Regions from separate parts of the Paenibacillus sp. MZ03-122A genome, predicted to be linked through region 1. Evidence: riboswitches for the same ligand, from Rfam matches in the RefSeq annotation. Region 1 holds a riboswitch; each other region holds the start of a gene.

Evidence for each region. A riboswitch is a leader RNA that binds a small molecule or an ion and turns the genes downstream of it on or off. The one in region 1 is predicted to bind thiamine pyrophosphate.
Region 2: it holds a riboswitch for thiamine pyrophosphate, as region 1 does, so the genes downstream of both, tenA (thiaminase II) here and NLX74_RS12450 (ABC transporter substrate-binding protein) in region 1, are expected to answer to the same signal.
Region 3: it holds a riboswitch for thiamine pyrophosphate, as region 1 does, so the genes downstream of both, thiC (phosphomethylpyrimidine synthase ThiC) here and NLX74_RS12450 (ABC transporter substrate-binding protein) in region 1, are expected to answer to the same signal.

The regions. Positions count from the first base shown of each region.
Region 1 covers NZ_JANAVI010000005.1:58,977-63,622, reverse strand. The annotation lists gene NLX74_RS12460 (bifunctional 2',3'-cyclic-nucleotide 2'-phosphodiesterase/3'-nucleotidase) at 1-1,361, opposite strand, end outside; gene NLX74_RS12455 (pyridoxamine 5'-phosphate oxidase family protein) at 1,582-2,016, opposite strand; TPP riboswitch at 2,287-2,396, shown strand; gene NLX74_RS12450 (ABC transporter substrate-binding protein) at 2,588-3,631, shown strand; gene NLX74_RS12445 (MTH1187 family thiamine-binding protein) at 4,080-4,373, shown strand; gene NLX74_RS12440 (ABC transporter permease) at 4,370-4,646, shown strand, end outside.
Region 2 covers NZ_JANAVI010000006.1:84,921-89,566, forward strand. The annotation lists gene NLX74_RS14625 (glycosyltransferase) at 1-949, opposite strand, end outside; gene NLX74_RS14630 (NAD-dependent malic enzyme) at 1,347-3,068, shown strand; TPP riboswitch at 3,161-3,263, shown strand; gene tenA (thiaminase II) at 3,402-4,091, shown strand; gene thiM (hydroxyethylthiazole kinase) at 4,166-4,646, shown strand, end outside.
Region 3 covers NZ_JANAVI010000005.1:414,263-418,908, reverse strand. The annotation lists gene NLX74_RS14070 (hypothetical protein) at 234-386, shown strand; gene thiC (phosphomethylpyrimidine synthase ThiC) at 511-2,310, opposite strand; TPP riboswitch at 2,496-2,608, opposite strand; gene NLX74_RS14060 (IclR family transcriptional regulator) at 2,764-3,507, opposite strand; gene NLX74_RS14055 (alpha/beta hydrolase) at 3,806-4,646, shown strand, end outside.

The DNA.
Region 1 (4,646 bases):
TTTTTAATCGCTACCGTACCTTCAGGAATATTGGTGTAATACTCGGCTCCGTTTCGACCGCCGGCCTTGAATGGAGCGCCTGCCGACAATATCGGAAGTTTTTCGTATTCAGTTCCTTTAAGATGGTTTTGAACATACCATTTCTGTGCATTCGTCACGCTTTGAATGGAAGGGTCGTCCTGCACTAATGCAAAATAGCTGGTAATCGATGCAGTCGTTGTTCCAACAGGTTGACGAATATAATCCAGCGTTCCTTTATGCTCTTCCTTGATCGAATCTGTCAGTTTGTAGTCAGGAGTAAACTGCACAGCCTGGTTTGTGGTACTCACAACCGGACGCACTTCAGACTGAGAATTCGTTACGTGCCACTCATCTTTTTTCTTTTCCAGGCTCAGGTCAATAATTCCCAGATCCTTGCCCCATGAAGAAGCTTCCACGGCCGGCACGCCATTAATGGTTCCCTTATCCAGATCTACGCCGCTCATTTCTTTAAAATCAGGGCCAGGGAAAGATTTATGAGCATGCCCAAACAGAATAGCGTTAATTCCGTCCACCTGGCTTAAATATTTAACGGCATTCTCCATCATTGGCGTTTGTGGCACATCCTCATAACCCGTATGCGCAAGCACGACAATAATGTCAGCACCTTCTGTTTTCATTTGAGGAATAAACTTTTTCGCCGTTTCTACAATATCCTTCGTAACGACCTTATCCTTTAAATTGGCTGCATCCCACTGCATAATTTGAGGTGTGACCAGGCCGATGACACCCACTCTGAGCGCATGCTCTTCACCTTTCTCATCCGTTACCGTTTTATCAAGAATTTGATAAGGGGTAAAATAATTTTTAGTAGCTTGCCCCCCCTTATCAACATAAACATTCGCATTTACGTAAGGGAAATCGGCTCCCTTGAGCGATTTTTCCAGAAAATCGAGACCATAGTTGAATTCGTGGTTGCCCACTGTCGCCGCATCATAGCCCATCAAATTCATCATCTTGTAGACCGGATGGACACCGCCTTCTTTCTCAAAGGTTTTGTTGCGGGCCATATAATCGCCTAATGGGTTGCCCTGCAGCAAATCACCGTTATCGAACAGCATACTGTTTCTTGTTTCACTACGTGCCTTCTGGATCAAACTAGCTGTACTAACCAAGCCATATTCGTTGGTTTCTTTGTCCGAATAGTAATCATAGTTCATCAGCGACGCATGAATATCCGTTGTTTCCATGATCCGCAAATTCACTGTAGCGCTATCGCGAGAATTGCTAGCTGCCCAGGTTGGAGCGGCTGAACACACCAGCATGCTACAAGCTACAACGGTTGCTGTAAACCCTTTAAACCAATTTTTACGAAATAACAAAATATACCCCTCCTCATTAAGGTGTATGCCTCATATACATACTTTTGCACATATATGTAAGCCTTGAACCCACCATTTCTATTTTAATCCAACGCCAGACAAAAGAGTAGTCATTCACTTAAATTATTTATGAAAAAATAATTAATTCTCTCAAAAATAAAAAACCAGCAAACCTCCTAAAAAACTCGGAGATTCACTGGTTTATCCATTTATATTCTCATTATTTATTCCACACTTGGCGCTCCGTTTGCTGACCCACATACTCAATGCGAGTCGGATTCACGTCCAGAATGACATAATCGGGATCATCCGGTCCGGAAAACCATTCCTTCAAGGAATCGTTCCACACTTGTTTGCGTAGCCCCTCATCAGCTGTAATCTGGACAGTAGCCTCCACTTCTACGACTTCCTTTGTACCGCCAACTTCATAACCCAGCAGCAGATAAGCATTCGGATTATCCTTTAGCTCATCCACTTTATGCGTTTTGCGATCTGTCGCCAGATGAATGTTCATTCCATCGTTAAAAAGGGCCATATAGCGTACTTTCGGTTTGCCACCCTCTACCGTACCTAACGAGCAAAATTTGTTGTTATCCAAAGCCTTCACAATGGCTTGTTCTAGTTGGCTACGATCCAATGTTTCCGTTTTACCCACAGTACAACAACTCCTTTTCACGAATTAGAATTCTTTACGGCCATGCCATTGGGCACCAGCCCATCTGAACCTACCTGCGCAGCTGTTCTGAAAATAACATGACCCGATCAGATCGGATTGATGCATGCTCATTTTCAGATCAAAGCTCACAGTAAAAGTGTACCCTGTCGTTCGGCAAATGAACCGTCATCTCTTCCTCCATGCTGGACAGACCCGCATTCAAGGCATATAATCGTCGTAGTAAACCCGAATAAATGAACCCATTAAACCATACAATGCCAGGGGTGCTGGAATCGGCCGGCTGAGAGTGTGTCCCAAGACACTGACCCTTACAACCTGATCTGGGTAATGCCAGCGTAGGAATGCTTAAGCAAGATGTGCCTTTTTACATAGGACCATCCCTTACTTTGGTATATACAAGCGCAAGCGTCCCGGAAACTCGGGGCGCTTTTTTTGTTGAAGATTAAGTTGTTGGAAAGATCGCGTCCGGCAGATGTTATTTTTATGAAAATGGGGAACATAAGCTGTCTGATTGGATGGATAACGGGTAATTAAAGGAGAGAACACAACGATGAAGCGCATGAAAATATTAAGCCTGGGACTGATCAGTCTGTGGCTCATGGCCCTGACCCTGACCGCTTGCGGTGGAAGTCCCTCCACATCCCAAGAAGCGGCTCCCGCTACCAACACTCAAACGTCTACTCCGGCAAAGGAGCTCAAAGATGTTAAAGTCGTGCTCGACTGGACACCCAATACGAATCATACGGGACTCTATGTTGCCAAGGACAAAGGATTTTACGAAAAAGCAGGTCTGAATGTCCAAATTATTCAACCTGGTTCAGGCGGAGCCGATCAAATGGTTGCCTCTAATGCTGCACCTTTTGGTATCAGCTACCAAGAAGGCGTCACACAGGCTCGTACGCAAGGCGTGCCGCTTGTATCCATCGCTGCGGTGATTCAGCATAATACCTCAGGCTTCGCAGCCCCGGTAGATCGCGGAATTAAGAGCCCGAAAGATTTTGAAGGTAAAAAATACGGCGGTTGGGGCTCTCCCGTAGAAGAAGCGGTCATGAAATCCATCATGGATTCAGACAAAGGCGATGTGAGCAAAGTGAAGATCGTCAACATGGGCAATGCAGACTATTTTACAGCCGTGAAGCGGGATATCGACTTTGCCTGGATTTTCTACGCATGGACCGGAATCGAAGCCCAGCTTCGAGGTGAGCCATTGGATATGCTGTATGTAAAAGATTATTCCAAAAGCCTCGATTACTATACACCTGTAATTGTGAGCAACGAACAGACAATAAAAAATGATCCAGAACTGGTCAAAGCGTTCATGGACGCTACCGCACAAGGCTATGAATACACTATCGCCCATCCAGAAGAAGCCGCGGACATCTTAAGCAAAGCTGTACCGGAGCTGGATAAAAAACTGGTACTTGCCAGCCAAAAATGGCTGAGCCCGCGTTATCAGGACGATGCCGCGCAATGGGGTGTGCAAAAAGCGGAGGTATGGCAAAACTATTCGGACTGGATGTACGAACGCAAGCTGCTCAGCAAGCCTTTGGAAGTGGATAAAGCCTTCACAAACGACTTCTTGCCCAAGCGCTGATCATTTGTTAAAACGCTAAATAAGACTGAACTAGAGAAGTGAACGAAGTGCCACTACGCAGCCGGATGGTGCTTCCCATCGCTGTTGTACCTAGATTTCTTTTATGAATATCCAGAGGTTGAAATCTGGGTACAATGGCGAACGCTAACGCTTGTACAGCACCATTCCGCCCACTTCGTTCTTTTGCTTGTTTTGCTTTTATAAAAATGCTACAACCTAGCTTTAAAAATAAGGTGCTTTTTAAGGCGGTTGGCAGCGTAGCGGTTCATTTGAATCTGGAGAAGCGCAGCGTTCGCCCTTGCCGTTGGATTCTTACCTTTTAAAATTTATTCAAAGAATCCCACGGCAACAGCGATCGTAAGATCAAATGAAACGCGAAGCGGTCTCCCCGCCTTAAACCACCCTATTTTCTCAAAACAACTCCACAATAAAGGACAGGTGAATTTTCATGGCTAACACACTGCTCAGTATTCAAGTAATCCCTAAAACTCCTAATAACGAGGACTCTTACCCGTATGTAGATAAGGCGATTGAGGTCATTCAGCGCTCCGGCGTCAAGTATCAGGTGAACCCATTGGATACGACCATGGAGGGCGAGCTCGACGAGTTGCTGAAAGTGGTTAAAGAAATGCACGAGGCTTTGACGGAAGCGGGTAGTCCCAGCGTCATTTCACAGATCAAAATCGCACATAACCCACAAGGCATCAGCATGAACAAGCTGACCGAGAAATATCGCCCATGAATCCGAAAGGCAAGAACGCGTCCTGGTGGAAAAGCGTATGGCCGCCCCTTGTGGCGGTCCTCTTCTTTTTAGCGGCTTGGCAAGGAGCGGTTTCCTATTTACATATTGAATCCTGGCTGCTGCCAGCTCCATCCCTAATCGTACAAGAGGGCATGGCGCAATCGGCGTTGCTTGGCACCCATACATGGGCTACAATTCGTCTGACACTTGCGGGATTCGCTATAGGGACAGCTACGGGACTGCTGATCGCCATCGTTCTTCATACGATTCCTT
Region 2 (4,646 bases), on a different contig from region 1:
GTCCGAGCTGTTCCTTTAAATGCGGAAACATTCGCTTCACTGCAACCGAACTCATCACTTTAAGCCCAGTCTGGGAATCCACCACACCTGTGGGTAAAAAAGGACGGGAAATGACTCGCTTACCAAAGCTGACGACAGATCGCAATAAAGATCGATTCTCAGCGGTCATATCCTTGGTTCCGATCACGACATCATAATAGCCCTGCTGAACAACATTAATCATTCTGGCAATATCCTCAATAAAAAAGGAGTCATCTGCGTCCACAAATACGTAGTAATCCGCACCAATGGTCCGCATCCCTTCCAGATACGTCCCTGCCTTACGTGTATTGCGTCCCAATTCCCTTGTTTGAAGCAGCGGGCTAAGATTCTGATTAATCCGGTTTACGGACAAGTCCGTGGCTGCCTCCAGCGCTTTAATCAAGGCATTCGTACCATCGTAGCTGCCATCATCAATGAGATAAATCGAACCTTCAATAATATGGCTGCGGATAAAGACCTGCAATCGTTCAGCAAAGGTTTTGACATGAACAAAACGTTGCTCTTCGTTATATACAGACAAGATAAATGCAATATGTTGGCTTTTGGTCGAATACTCGGGATAGAGCAAGCTTTGTATTTCCGAAAGCATTTCTTCGTTGTCATTGGCTTGCCAAAATAGTAGCCGCAAACGACCTACTCCGATGATTTGCACCATATGCTGATCACTGAACGGAAATGTTACATCCGTCACCAGTAACAGTGGCATTTGCGGAAATTGGCTACGGATCTGATTGGCTTTCCGCACTGCCTGCCCCGGCTCCCTATAATCAATCAGGCAACAACATGCGTTCTCGTAGACTGAAGCTGCCTCCGTGTCCTCGCACTGTATATATTGGTAAAAACAAATCACATTGGGATAATCAATAGCCCTGTCGTTATCGCTAAAAATGGCTATAGGTCCCTGCACACAAACCTCTCCTTTTCCTCCGAATAGTTCTATTTTGTTGAAAAAGAATTAAGAATGTTTGCTTATAGGAGTTAAATTAATGTCCAAATACTTCATATTTCCTTAACAAAATAACTGACACTCCATGATATATATGGAGATAAGAGAAGAAAAACTAATTTTCATATTTGATAAAAACAGAGCATTTAGACCTGATTCATTAGAACCAAAATCATCAGGAATGGTTAGGGAATCTATATAGAAAGTTAGTTCTTTTATATCATTAGAAAGAAACAAATATGGTTATTTTGTCATAGATAAATGCAAGAATAAAACATATTTGCACGTCCATACTATGGACAACATGTCATCTTTCGTTATGAATAGTTATGAAAATGAAGAGAAGGAAGGTCTTTCTATGGAAGCATTTTATGTCAATCGCGATGGGTCATTATCTACTCCATTACGGGGAAAGGATGTGTTGGCAAATCCCCTTTTGAACAAAGGTGTCGCTTTTACAGAAGAAGAACGCAAGGAGCTGGGTTTGGAAGGAATCCTTCCTCCAACCGTCCTTTCATTGGAGAAACAGAGCGTACGGGCATATCAGCAGTTTCTAGCACAACCCACCATGCTGCGAAAAAATGCTTCTCTCAACGACCTTCACAACCGAAATGTCGTACTCTACTACCGGCTGCTAACCGATCATTTGAGTGAAATGCTGCCCGTAGTCTACACGCCGACTGTAGGAACCGCGATTCAAGAATATAGTCACGAGTACAACCGCCCTGGAGGCATATATTTGTCGATAGATAACCCGAACGGTATTGGACAAGCATTCCATAATTCTGGTTTGAGCGGCCATGATGTGGATCTGATCGTCGTGACAGATTCCGAAAGTATTTTAGGGATTGGTGACTGGGGCGTTGGGGGGATTAACATTGCTATCGGCAAGCTTGCAGTGTATACGGCTGCGGCAGGTATTCATCCCGGGCGGGTGCTGCCAATTGTACTGGATGTAGGTACAAATAATGAAAAGCTGCTGAATGATCCACTGTACATCGGAAACCGCCATAAACGGGTTCGCGGAGAAGCCTATAACCAGTTTATTGATACTTTTATCAGCAAAACGTTAGCGCAATTCCCAAAGGCGCTTTTACATTGGGAAGACGTGGGTAGCGTAAATGCACGCCATATTATAGGAAAATACGGTCAAAGTATACTCACCTTCAACGATGATATACAAGGTACAGGAGCGGTGACCTTGGCTGCGATTCTTTCGGCGGTGGGTGTCACCAAGACTCCGCTGCTTGAACAAAAAATACTTGTTTTCGGCCCAGGGGCAGCAGGAATCGGTAATGCTGATCAAATTCGGGGTGCTATGATCGAGGACGGCCTTTCCGCAGAACATTCCTTCAAGTCCTTTTGGGCCTTTGATTATCGCGGGCTGTTAATGGAAGATATGGAAGACGTATTGGAGTATCAGAAACCGTATGTGCGCAATAAGGATGAAGTCAGTTCATGGACCCGGTCGGGTGACGGCAAAATACCACTGCTGGAGGTCATCCGTCAGGTGAAGCCTACGATATTGATTGGAACTTCCGGTGTAGCAGGTGCCTTTTCTGAAGAGATCATCAAGGAGATGGCGAAACATGTAGAACGCCCGATCATTATGCCCATGTCCAATCCTACAAACCTTGCAGAAGCAGTACCCGAGGATTTGATCCGGTGGACCGATGGCAAAGCACTGATTGCAACCGGAAGTCCTTTTGAGCCCGTCACCTATAACGGTACGAAATTTGAGATTGGACAGGCGAACAATGCCTTTGTTTTTCCGGGACTGGGTCTGGGTGCGATTGTGGTTAAAGCCAAAAGGATTACCCCTGCGATGTTTACAGCGGCAGCAGTTGCTGTTGCCAATGGTGTAGATTCGAATACGCCTGGCGGTGCACTACTCCCTCATATCCGAAAATTACGCGAAGTTTCGTACGCTGTTGCGATTGCGGTTGCAAAAGCCGCGATACAGGATCAGGTAGCTCAGGCGCACATTTCAGATGTGGAACAAGCTGTACGAGATGCAATGTGGAAACCGGAATATGCCAAGGTCAAAGCTGTGGAAAATGTAATTCATCACCCTCACTAAGCCCAAAACACCTAACTAGAGGAAATTTCATATTTTGCACACTATGTTTGACATAGCGTATGAACGTATGTACAGTAATAGTCAAAAGAATAGAAGTCCACTAGGGGAGCCGCTATGGCTGAGACAAGAACGTATCTTGGACCCTTTGAACCTGATCTAGTTCGTACTAGCGTAGGAAAGTGGAGCCTTCGTATATAAGGTTTCAAACGTTTTTTTGCGTATTGGGCCTATTGTTGAAGCCGCTCCCATTTTTCCGGGGCGGCTTTTTAGCGTTGTTCCGGAATTATATTCTTACAGGACTTCTTGCTCTTCAATTTGATGGAGGTGGGGAAATTGAGTTTTACACAAGAACTCCGTCGGCAGGCGGACGGCATTTTTCAAGCGATTTTTGAGCACCCCTTTGTGAGAGGTATTGCTGAAGGAAGTTTGACAAGGGGACAGCTGATTCACTATGTAAAACAGGACTTTGAATATTTGAACGCCTACATGCGGATATACGGCATCGCAATCTCCAAATGCACCAATCGGGAGGATATGGCTGTATTTAATGAACAAATCTCTTTTATTCTCCACAGCGAGGTTCATCCGCATCAAAATTTCTGTGCTGTCGCAGGGGTGACCTATGAAGAGTTGCAGGGATATCCGCTCGCTCCGTCGGCTCATCACTATATCCGTCACATGCTGACGGTTGCGCATGAGGGTAGCCTGGGCGAGATCTTGGCTGTGCTGCTGCCATGTATGTGGACGTATGCTGAGATTGGTCGCAGGCTGCTGGATGAAGTAAAGCCGGATGAGTCTCATCCGTTCTATGAATGGATTGGCTTCTATGGAGACCAGCTTGATGATACAACACTCAAGTTCCGAGAACGTGTAGATGCTTGGGCGGAAGACGCAACGGCTGCTGAGCGGGAGCGGATGATTGAGCATTTTATACTGAGCTGCCAGCTGGAATATAAGTTCTGGGATATGGCTTATAAACAGGAAGAATGGCCGGTCCAAATGCAGGCAGCGATCTTGGAATAGTCAGCCTGGCGATTCGATGCGTGAAGTACGGTTAATGCCCTGTTGAACCACCAACTATAGAGAGGATAATCATTATGAGTACATGGGAAAAAAGTTATTCGGATCTCCTGACGAAGGTACAAAACAGCAAACCCCTCGTTCACAATATGACCAATGTGGTAGTCACCAACTTTACAGCCAACGGCCTGTATGCATTGGGCGCCTCCCCGGTGATGGCCTATGCACCTGAGGAAGTAGCAGATATGGCAAAAATAGCAGGCGCCGTCGTGTTAAACATCGGTACACTGAACCGCGAACTGGTGGATGCCATGATCATTGCTGGACAATCGGCGAATGCACACGGTGTTCCGGTGCTGCTAGATCCGGTCGGTGCGGGAGCAACGAGCTTTAGAACTGAATCGGCACTGCGAATCCTGAGTGAAGTCGAAATCTCATTGGTGCGGGGCAATGCAGCCGAAGTCGCACATCTTGTTGGAGAAGCGCGTGAGATTAAAGGCGTAGATGCCGGTGACAGTGCTGACAGCGACTATGTCGATCTGGCAATTCGGGCTGCTC
Region 3 (4,646 bases), 360 kb from region 1:
CACATTTTCCCCTAAAATGACCATCCTCCTAATCCAAATTTTGGACACATATGACCATCTTCCTGTTTTATGTCAAAAGCGTTTTACTTTGAGAAAATGTGGGTATAATGATTGAAACATTACCAAGCAACCTACACGGTATTACGACATCAAGTACATACAAATAGTCCTATACAGACGTCCTAAGCAACTCAATCTGAATTTGACAATATGGAATTGGAGGAATGACCTACATGAATACAATGAACTTAACCGTCCACACCCTGATGCCCTTTCACCACCAATACCAACGTGCCAACGCGGTGAGTATGCAGAAGAAAGAAGATAGCTCGGAGAAGAAGCTCAGCTTTCAGGACATTTTGAATGAAAAAATGGGTAAAAAATAAGGCGCCGTTTATCCGGTTGAATGATCCCACTTTACATAAGAAGCTAAAAAGCCGTAGTTTCCTACATTGACTGTAGAGAACCACGGCTTTTTTAATTCATACGTTCCTAAACTCCACGTTCGTTTTACTGACCGCCATCCCGATACTGCTCTGCCTTCTCACGCATCCCGACAGCTACTGCTTCTTGGGTGTTCAGCCCCTTATCCGCTGCATAGGCGCGAATGTCCTGAGTGATACGCATACTACAAAATTTAGGGCCGCACATCGAGCAAAAATGTGCTTCCTTGGCGCCCTCTGCCGGTAGCGTTTCATCATGGTAGGACAAGGCACGCTCGGGATCAAGCGACAGATTGAACTGATCCCGCCAGCGGAACTCAAAGCGCGCCTTGGACAAAGCATCATCCCGCTGCTGCGCTCGTGGATGCCCCTTCGCCAGATCGGCAGCATGTGCCGCAATTTTGTAGGTAATGACACCCTCGCGGACATCATCCTTATTGGGCAGACCCAAATGCTCCTTAGGCGTAACATAGCACAGCATGGACGTCCCGAACCAACCGATCATCGCCGCCCCGATGGCTGAGGTAATATGATCATATCCGGGGGCAATATCCGTCGTGAGCGGTCCCAAGGTATAGAAAGGAGCTTCCTTACAAATCTCCATTTGTAAATCCACATTCTCTTTGATTTTATGCATAGGGACATGTCCCGGCCCTTCAATCATGACCTGAACATCATGCTTCCATGCGATTTGCGTTAGCTCGCCCAACGTTTCCAGCTCTGCAAACTGTGCTTCATCATTCGCATCATAGATACTACCTGGACGTAGACCATCTCCGAGAGAAAAGGCCACATCATAGGCTTTCATAATTTCGCAAATTTCTTCAAAATGTGTATACAAAAAATTCTCCTGATGGTGCGCAAGGCACCAGGCTGCCATGATTGACCCGCCTCGGGATACAATTCCCGTCATTCTATTCGCCGTCATCGGAATATACCGCAGCAATACACCCGCATGAATTGTAAAATAGTCCACTCCCTGCTCCGCCTGCTCAATCAGCGTATCGCGATACAACTCCCACGTCAGCGCTTCTGCTTCACCGTTCACCTTTTCAAGTGCCTGATACAGCGGCACAGTCCCAATCGGTACAGGAGAATTCCGAATGATCCATTCACGTGTTGTATGGATATTACGGCCTGTGGACAGGTCCATAACCGTATCCGAGCCCCAACGCACCGCCCAAGTCATTTTCTCCACTTCCTCCTCGATGGAGGAGGTAACCGCAGAATTACCAATGTTCGCATTGATCTTCACGTGAAAATGACGCCCAATGACCATTGGCTCACTTTCCGGGTGATTGATATTCGAAGGCAAAATGGCTCGTCCAGCCGCCAATTCCTGCCGTACAAACTCAGGCTCGACCCCTTCGCGGATCGCCGCAAATTCCATTTCGGGCGTAATGATCCCTTGCCGCGCATAATGCATTTGCGTCACTGTACGCCCTTGCGAAGCACGAAGCGGACGATTGGTCACGCCGGGAAATTCCACTGTCTCCCGTTTGGAGCCAGGTTTCAGTCCATTATCCTCCGGCTTGACGGCGCGTCCCTCGTAAGCCTCCACATCGCCCCGTTCCAGTGCCCAAGCTCGCCGTAATGGAGGCAGGCCCTGACGGATATCGACCTGATAGGCTTTGTCGGTCATGGGACCGCTTGTATCATATACACGCAATGGCTCATGATGCTCCGTGCCCTGCGGCGTATGTGTAGGATGAAGAGCAATTTCGCGCTCTGGCACGGCAATGTCCGGCCGCGAGCCTTGAATATATACCTTACGGCTTCCTGGAAAGGGCGTTACCCCACTGGCTTGCTCCCCGTTTGTCTTCTCTACCTCAACTTTTTTTGTTCCTTCTGCTTCTGTCGGCTTCATTGTCCATTCCTCCCGTTTCGATGAAATGACACACCGATCCGGAACCATTCCCAGGGTGGCGCTGATCTATGCAAAAAAGCCGGTTCCCCAGGGAACCGGCTAATCTAACGAGGCAGCTGTCCAGACAGTGCGCATATGGAATATCCATTCCAATGCGCCACTGAAGACAGCAGCCGCGTATACATTTCAATGGCCGATTACTTCCCTACGCTGGTATGATCCAGATCAGGTGCAAAGGGTCCGGAATCTTGCACGATTCCATCTCAGCCCGGCATTACAGGCTCCCCCAGTAACTGTGATACTTCTATTCACATGAGGCGGATATAACAGACATCCGCCTTCCTTACCAGACTACTTCAAATTTATGGCTTTGGCAACCCTTCTAGGTACCCTTTTACCAAGAAGACACTCCCTATCAAATCACTCTGCTTGCTTCAACTGTGTTCATTCTTGTTACGGAAGCATAAGCCCCATTTCCTTCGCCGCTTCGATCAAAATCGGAGCAAAGTCATGTAGCGTCTCGGGTGCAAGTCGACTGACCGGGCCGGATACAGATAAAGCCGCAGTGACCTGTCCCTTCCGGTTCACAATTGGCGCTGCCACAGCAGCAGCCCCTGGCTCCCGTTCTTCATAGCTGGTCGCATAGCCCTTCTCGCGAATGTCCTGCAGCTGGGCTTTATAGACCTCCGGGTCTACTGAGGGCGGCCATTCATCCCCGCTTAGCAGGGCTTCCAGCTCCTGCGGCGGCATAAAGGCCGCCAGCACCTTGCTGGAGGCCCCTACAGCCAGCGGCATACGCGCACCTACAGGCGCGACCCTGCGGATCGCCTGATTGCTCTGCACGGCTTGTATGCGAATACGCATACTGCCGTCCCGTAAGTACAAGCTGACCGTCTCCCCCAGACGGTCACGTAGTCCTTCCATTGCAGGTTGTAACAGCACCGCCGGCTCGTCACTTTGGGACAAATGCGTGGATAGCTCCCAAATGCGGAAGCCAAGTCGATATTTTTCCGTTTCGGCATTCCGAACGACAAAGCCCCGATCCTCCAACGTAGTCAGCAGCCGATGAACCGTGCTTTTATGTAGACCAATTTTGGAGGCAATCTCCGTCAGGCCAAGATCCGAATTTGCGGTAAAACACAGCAGTATATCAAGTGCACGCTCTACAGCGCGAACGGTTAATTTACGGTCTTCCATCGTGAACCGCTCCTCTTGTATCCATATTCGTTTCACACTATGAAACATGGTTACATAAATTATATAGAATAGTCGCGGCTACTGTAAACCGATGTTTTTGTGACAACCATATTACAGAACGAGAACAAACATCGACAATTCTTTGCATCATTTTTACTTTTCCGGTTCAGGCGTTGACTTTGGATAATCCCCATCATACGATAATAGGTATCTATACGGATCTACACTACTATTTTCAAGTGGAATTATACCTATATTCTATGAAACGAAGATCAATTTTATATAAGGAGGCTCTTACATGATTTCGACATCCCAGCGCAACGCTCAGCTACAGACCGCTGTTCAGGAGCCGTCCACCCCACTCTTTAATCCCCGTCTGCTGCGGTTCAAGCACGTTGTGATAGCTCTGCTGCTGTCGGTCGTCTTTTTTCTGTTGTTTTGTTTTATTGCCTTGCATGCTTACATCGCATGGGTACTTACGAATCCCACCGTTGCACCACTGTACTCTAATCCGATGCAGGCCAAAAGCATGCCTTATGAGGAAGTCAGCTTCCCTGCCAAGGATGGTAGCCGCATGGTACAAGGCTGGTATATCCCGGCGGATCAATCGCGGAAAACGATTATTTTCAGCCATGGTTATGGGGCTAACCGCGAAGAAAGCTGGATTCCCATGTATGATCTGGCGCATTATGCCCACAGTTTGAACTTTAATGTGGTCATGTTCGATTATGGATTTGCGTCACAAAACAGCAAAGCAGTCGCAACCGGAGGCAAAGCAGAATCCCAACAGCTCCTCGGAGCAATTCAGCTTGCGAAGCAACGCGGCTCGTCGGAGATTATCGTATGGGGCTTCTCCATGGGGGCAGGAACCGCTCTTCAGGCGGGCTTGCAAACCAAGGATGTGGACGCAATGATTTTGGACAGCACCTTCCTGCTGGAACCGGATACGCTGTACCATAACATTCACAATCAAATTAATCTGCCAAGACATCCGTCTTTGGAAATTCTGGAGTTGCTGTTTCCAATTTTGAACGGCACCAGCTTGCATCAGATTCCATATCAGGAGGTTAAAAAGGAAAACTACCCGTTCCCGATTATGTTTGTGCATGGTACACAGGATGAAAAAGCTCCTTATCCTA